3 regions of the Sporosarcina koreensis genome follow, and region 2 is predicted to be linked to each of the others. Evidence: predicted binding sites of a transcription regulator. Region 2 holds the regulator's gene; each other region holds the start of a gene.
What was found. The regulator CtsR, encoded in region 2, represses protease genes until heat stress. The targets are predictions, from matches to a motif close to ATGGTCAATAAAGGTCAAACA.
Positions count from the first base shown of each region.

Region 1: ACFPTP_RS05505 (ATP-dependent Clp protease ATP-binding subunit) is a predicted target of CtsR. The motif match lies at 1,043-1,063, and genes of this name have one in related genera.
Region 3: clpP (ATP-dependent Clp endopeptidase proteolytic subunit ClpP) is a predicted target of CtsR. The motif match lies at 741-761, and genes of this name have one in related genera.

Region 1 covers NZ_JBHSNP010000010.1:74,967-77,234, reverse strand. The annotation lists gene ACFPTP_RS05505 (ATP-dependent Clp protease ATP-binding subunit) at 1-965, opposite strand, end outside; gene ACFPTP_RS05500 (GNAT family N-acetyltransferase) at 1,149-1,595, opposite strand; gene ACFPTP_RS05495 (Zn-dependent hydrolase) at 1,653-2,268, opposite strand, start outside.
Region 2 covers NZ_JBHSNP010000002.1:282,187-284,454, reverse strand. The annotation lists gene ACFPTP_RS01395 (nucleotide excision repair protein) at 1-496, opposite strand, end outside; gene ACFPTP_RS01390 (CtsR family transcriptional regulator) at 523-993, opposite strand; gene ACFPTP_RS01385 (hypothetical protein) at 1,092-1,439, opposite strand; gene ACFPTP_RS01380 (hypothetical protein) at 1,432-2,268, opposite strand, start outside.
Region 3 covers NZ_JBHSNP010000009.1:66,599-68,866, forward strand. The annotation lists gene whiA (DNA-binding protein WhiA) at 1-200, shown strand, start outside; gene ACFPTP_RS04240 (HPr family phosphocarrier protein) at 223-480, shown strand; tRNA gene ACFPTP_RS04245 (tRNA-Arg) at 586-657, opposite strand; gene clpP (ATP-dependent Clp endopeptidase proteolytic subunit ClpP) at 838-1,452, shown strand; gene ACFPTP_RS04255 (LemA family protein) at 2,034-2,268, shown strand, end outside.

The DNA.
Region 1 (2,268 bases), on a different contig from region 2:
GAAGAATGCTTCAGATTCAAGCGCGCCCCCACTTCATCCATCAGATCGATTGCCTTGTCCGGCAAGAACCGGTCTTGGATATAGCGTTGGGATAATGTGACGAATGCACGAATCGCTTCGTCAGAATAGCGCACTTCATGGAACGCTTCATAACGGTCTTTAATGCCGTTCAAGATTGTGATTGCATCTTCCGCAGAAGGCTCTTTCACAATGATCGGCTGGAATCGACGTTCGAGTGCGGCGTCTTTTTCAATTTGACGGTACTCTTTCAACGTCGTCGCCCCGATGAGCTGCATGCTTCCGCGCGCCAATGCCGGTTTTAAGATATTCCCCGCATCCATTTTGGAGCCTTCCGCTGAACCTGCGCCGACGAGAAGATGAATTTCATCGATGAAAACAATGATGTCTTCGCGGTTTTCAATCTCCTCGATCAATTGCTTCATCCGCTCTTCAAATTGACCGCGGATTCCGGTGTTCGTAACAAGTGAAGCTACGTCCAACACGTAAACTTGTTTATTCAACAGTTTTGACGGGACATCGCCTTCATGGATTTTCACTGCGAGCCCTTCTGCAATCGCCGTTTTACCGACACCCGGTTCCCCGATAAGCACCGGGTTATTTTTGTTTCGTCTATTTAATGTCTCAATGACGCGTTTAACTTCTTGGTCGCGGCCAATGACCGGGTCAATCCGACCTTCCTTGGCGTCATTCGAAATATTTTTACCAAGTTGGTCTAACAAGCCGTTTCCTTGATGTTCATCGGCTTCTCTCACTTGTGTATGTGCTTGCGGATTGCCGTTCGCTTGGAAAAACTGATTGGCATCATTGCCGAAGGACGGCATCTTCATTTGTCCTTGAACTGCTTGGAAACATGTATGACATAAATTGATCTGCATACGTTGCTGATTCATTTGAAGGCGAAAGCTCATTGTCGCTTCGTTTTTACCACAATGTTGACATTTCATAAGCCATTTCCTCCTTATATCATTCATTTCATTTATATGGTCTGACATTGACTATCTTTGACTTATATTTATATTATACATTGACCTTTTTTGACTTTCAAGGTTTTTGCTTGATGAACCCAAACTTAAAACGGCACATCATTTTAACGAAATAAATACGTTAAAAGATGCACCGTCTTGATTTTATAATTTATTCGCAGCTAATTCTTTTATCATTAAAACATGTGGAATGCAGTCTTCCATGAATATGGGTGATGCGGTCTCATAGCCAAGTTTGTGATAAAAACCTTCTGCATGTGTTTGTCCATGTAATTTAACCCGGGATTGCCCCTTTTCTTCTGCAATTTCTTCTAATGCTTTTATAATAACCTTTCCAAGACCAAACTTCCGGTATGGCTTTAAGATACAGATTCTCTCCAATTTGCCAAAATCATCAACCCATCTAACCCGTCCAGTCCCGACAGGCAGTTCATGATAATAAACTAAAATGTGCTCACAAGGAGCATCAAGTGTATCAAATTCATCAAACTCATCTTCTAACGGGACGCCTTGTTCTTCAACGAACACTTCTTTTCTGATGGAAAAGGCTGTTTCTAATTCATTCTCCGATGTTATTCTTTTAGCTTCCACTGTTCTTCAGTCCCCTTTTTTATGATCATGGCTTCTAAATGCTCGTATACAAATTAATCATAGTATCTTTGCTTGTTTCAACATGAAAGCGCGCAATATTTCCGCCCCTTCCATCAGCTGCTCCATGGATGTATACTCAGCCGGATTATGGCTGATGCCGTCTTTTGACGGGACGAAAATCATGCCAGTCGGACAGAGTGACGCCATATTCATCGAGTCATGCCCTGCCCCGCTTGGCATTTCGAGCCAAGCTACTCCTTTTTCTTCACAGATGGCTTTTAATTCGGCCACGATTGTGCTGTCCATCTGAACAGGTTCCTCATCTGAAGTCTTGTCCATCCATATATTTAATTCCCGTGCTTTTGCCACATCGTTTACTGCTGTTTCGAGTGCATCCGCTACCCGCTGGCGTGACTCCCGGTTCGTCCCTCGAATATCAACGTACAGGTCCGCTGCACCCGGCACTATATTCATCGCGCCTGGTTCTATGGAAAAGACACCTACTGTGCCGACCGTGCCATGCTCGAGTTCCGCGCGGGCTGCTTTCTCGATAGCAAGAGCGATTTCCGCACCTCCAAGCAACGCGTCACGGCGGTAATTCATCGGCGTCGTGCCGGAATGATCCGCTGTCCCGCCGACATGCACATGAAAGCGGATGGGCGCCGCAATTGCA
Region 2 (2,268 bases):
CATCCCTCAATGTGGCGGCATCTTCAAAACGCTCCGCCATGATCGCATCTTGCATGCTCAACCGGATTTCCTCGATTTTCTTCTTCAAAGCGAACCGCTCATTAAAGGATTCAGGTATTTTTCCGACATGCGTCGTATGTCCGTTATGAAGCTTGCTGAAAACGCGCGGCAGTTGCTCTCTGAACGTGTCATAGCATGTCGGGCATCCGAATTTACCAATGTCCAGGAATTTCCTGAACGTCAATTGGCAGTCCGGGCAAGTCGGTCCTTCCGGCATGCTGTCCCTTGACTGCTGAAAAGGCTGTACCGATTCGCTTCCGCCGAACCAATGGGAAAGGAATTGTTGGATCGACAACGGTTCCTGGTTTGGATCGAAATGAAACATTTGTGTTTGGAACGCGCATTTCTCACATAGATGGCGTTCCGTAGATCCGCCCATGCCTTCCTGGGTGAAAATCACGGAAGCCGGCCGTTCTTTGCAATTGTCGCATAGCATAGTGTGCACCTCGTATTCGTCAAATTCTAGTCAAGCTGCTTGTAAATAAGCGTCTGAAGCATCGCCTGCAAAATCCGTGCCCGGATCATGTCGCGTTCCGGCAATGGATAATGCAATGTCGTCCGGTCCACTGCTGCGAGGATGATCCTCCCCTCCCTTTCCGAAACGACTTCTTCTTTTAACAGCCTGTAAATGATCCCCTCGGCCATCGTATAGGTTGCGCCTTGTTGGATTCCTTCTAAAATATGTTCGATCAATTCTTTATGCGAATTTGTCTGGACGCGATAAATCCGGATGTATCCTCCGCCTCCTCGTTTCGATTCGACTGCATAGCCTCGTTCGACGGTGAAGCGTGTGTTGATGACATAGTTGATTTGCGAAGGGACGCATTGAAATTTCTCGGCCACTTCGCTTCGTTTAATTTCCACGGTCCCGCTATCTTCTTTTTCGATAATCGCCTTTAAATACCCTTCAATAATGTCGGAAATGTTTCGCATGATGTCACCTCTTTTCTTCGGGTGTTAAGCCATTGACTTTGACTATCTTTGACTTAATTGTACATGAAAATACATCTAGCGTGCAATTTATATGCAGATTAACAGTCACCTTTCTTCGCCTTCGGGCAGTCTGTGCTTTTGAATAAACTCTTATAATTAAAATTGCTTGTAAATGTTGATTTCTGTTCCGAGCGGACGCTTTCCAATCGAACAGCGTAGGGTTCGATTTGCCGTATTTCTGCGCACTTTGCAGAAATTAAGGCAGCTACTACTACTTCCTGCTCGTAACGCTGCGCTTTTACTCGCAAAAGCCGTTCCCGCTGGAGTCGCCGCTCTGCACTCCAATCAACTGGGACAGTGGGTAAAATTTCAGGAAAATGATTTGCTTCCAAAAACGCATAAAAGGCATCCCCTGAAATTCCGGGGGCTGCCTTTATTTTATTCAATTGTAGCGTTCTTCAGTTCCTTGACCGGCAGGAAGAGTTCACCGGTTTCGTAATAGGTGAGGACGAGGTGGTCGCCTTCTTGGATGTAGATCGCCAGCGGGACGGCTTCGGTTGAGACGATATAGTTTCGCCCATCGTCGGCAAGGATGGAAACGATTGTGAAGTCGCCGGCGCGTTCTTTATAGACCCGGACGACGTTGACTGCCGCCTTACCTTCCTCAGCGTTGGAGCTGCCGTCGACTGTGCTTCCGCCGCGCTGCAAGGCTGTTTTATAAAGTCTCAGTGCTTCATTCGGTGAAGTGGCATACACGGAGATTTCCGGGTTCGCCGCTGAGACGATGAAGTAGTTTTGCAGGAAGCCGTTCGAGTCGAGAACCGGCGTCAACCAGCTCGCTTCGCCATAAAAGTTGTAGAGCACCGGCATTTCCCCGGACCATTTCTTCTCAATGAATTTCTTCTCGATAATTTGAAGGGCCCCTTGTGAATCCATATACGATTCTTCAAGATTACCAGTATAATAAGTCGCCTCGCCCGTGCGTCCGTCTGTCAACGCATAGCCGAGCATCGAGTCGACCTCTTCTTTCGGACTCGTAAAGTCGGTGAAATAAAACATATGGCCGTTTTCGTCAAATACCGGGCTGACATTCGCCTCCGTCCCTTCGTCTGAAGGAAGCTTCACATCTTTCTTCCCGACGATTGAATTCCAGAATCCGTGAACGTATTTTCCGAAATAGCTATTTTGGAGGCTCACCGCTTCAGGTGAAACGGCCCCGTCGATGAATTCTGGGACCTGCGAAAGTGGATATTGATTCACTTCTCCGGTGCCCGG
Region 3 (2,268 bases), on a different contig from region 2:
GCACAATCGGATTGGATCAATTGCCCGATCGTTTACAGGAGATCGCGCAGCTGCGCATCGAAAACCAGGACGTCACGTTGAAGGAACTTGGTGAAATGGTGAGCGGCGGCACGGTAAGCAAATCCGGAGTGAATCATCGTCTTCGGAAGATTGAAGAAATCGCAGAAAATCTCCGCGCAGGAGGAATTGCAAGCCAATAAGGTTGGAAAGGAGTCGAATAGTATGGCGGAAAAAACGGTTGAAGTGAAAATGAAGACAGGATTACAAGCACGACAAGCTGCACTTTTCGTGCAAGAAGCTAATCGGTTCACATCAGATGTCTTTCTGAAAAGAGATGAGCGTCAAGTGAACGCGAAAAGCATCATGGGTGTCATGAGCTTGGCAATTGCCCGAGGTGCCGAAGTGACGTTGATCGCGGAAGGCGTCGACGAAGACCAAGCAATCGATACGCTCTCCACACTTGTTGAGAAGGAAAATTAATAAACATAACAGCCGTTTCACTACATAGAATAGGAAACGGCTGAAAAATAAAAAAAGCCGTAAACATGAAATTCATGTTTACAGGCTTCTTTACAAACTCATTTACGCCCTCGGCAGGAGTCGAACCCACATTTCAAGAACCGGAATCTTGCGTGCTATCCATTGCACCACGAGGGCAAACGTTTATTGCTATCAGCAACAGACAAGATTAATTATACAAAGAAAGTGGTATGATTGCAATACCTAAATTAAAAGCGTTATATTTGACCTTTATTGACCATAATATGTATGATAGACGTACAGTTGAAACAACTGGTTTCAGCAGAACGAAAATCCTGACCCATTCATAAGGAGGAAATGAACATGAATCTAATACCTACAGTTATTGAGCAAACGAACCGGGGAGAACGTGCTTATGATATCTACTCCCGTTTATTGAAAGACCGGATCATCATGCTGGGCAGCGCAATCGACGACAACGTCGCAAACTCGATTGTCGCACAATTGCTATTCCTTGAAGCGGAAGATCCAGAGAAAGATGTATCGATCTACATCAATAGCCCGGGAGGCAGCATCACAGCGGGCATGGCGATTTACGATACAATGCAATTCATCAAGCCGGACATCCAAACAATCTGTATCGGCATGGCCGCTTCAATGGGAGCTTTCCTTTTGACAGCAGGAACTGAAGGGAAACGCTATGCGCTTCCTAACGCAGAAGTGATGATCCACCAACCACTTGGCGGAGCGCAAGGGCAAGCGACCGAAATCGAAATCGCAGCAAAACGCATCCTCTTTCTACGCGAAAAATTGAACACAATCCTTTCCGAGCGCACAGGCCAGCCGATTGACGTAATCGCGAAAGACACAGACCGCGATAACTTCATGACTGCTGAACGCGCGAAGGAATATGGTTTGATCGACCACATCATCACACGCAGCGATATGAAAGAACTTGACGCAAAGAAATAATAAATGATTGATGGCCGACCCGGGCGAACCGGGTCGGTTTTTTTGTGCACTTTGCGGGTTATCGATCATTTCCCGAGATATATGGTCATTTTGGGACGTTTGATGCGTACGGTTATTGACGTAGTGTTCCTAGTTTGCGGCCAGGGTCCATTCTTTACGTCTCAAGGTCCATTCTTACGGGTTCTGGGTCCATTCTTTTGTACAAGGGCCCATTCTTTCGCCGTCAGGGCCCATTCTTTTGTACAAGGGTCCATTAATTCCTCAAAGTTCTCGTTCACATACGTGGAGTTCTCGTTGATCGACGAAGAGTTCTCATTCACGCGCTCTGAGTTCTCATTCATCACTGGAGAGTTCTCATTCACGCGCTAGGATTTCTCGTTAATCAATGGAGAGTTCAAATTCTCGCCTTAAAAGTTCTCATTCATCGCCAAGTTCCATTCTTCGACCCCTTAAACTCGATTTATTTCCGCGAGGTTTGAAACCTTTTCGAGGGACATACGATAAATAATGTATACCTGCCCAAGTGTTTCAGATGTGATGACGGTTGGGTATTGCAAATATATCGAATGGAGTGTGAAAAGATGAAAAAAATATTAGGACCCATCGCTATTATTGTGGTCATTCTAGTCATCCTTGGCGTCATGTTGGTGCCGAGCTACAACAAATTTGTCAATCTGGAAGAGAACGTAGATCAATCATATGCGCAAGTGGAGAATCAGCTGCAGCGCCGGCTTGATTTGATTCCAAACTTGGTAAGCACCGTAAAAGGATATGCGAGTCATGAGAAAGAAGTGATCGCTGAAATATCCGATGCAC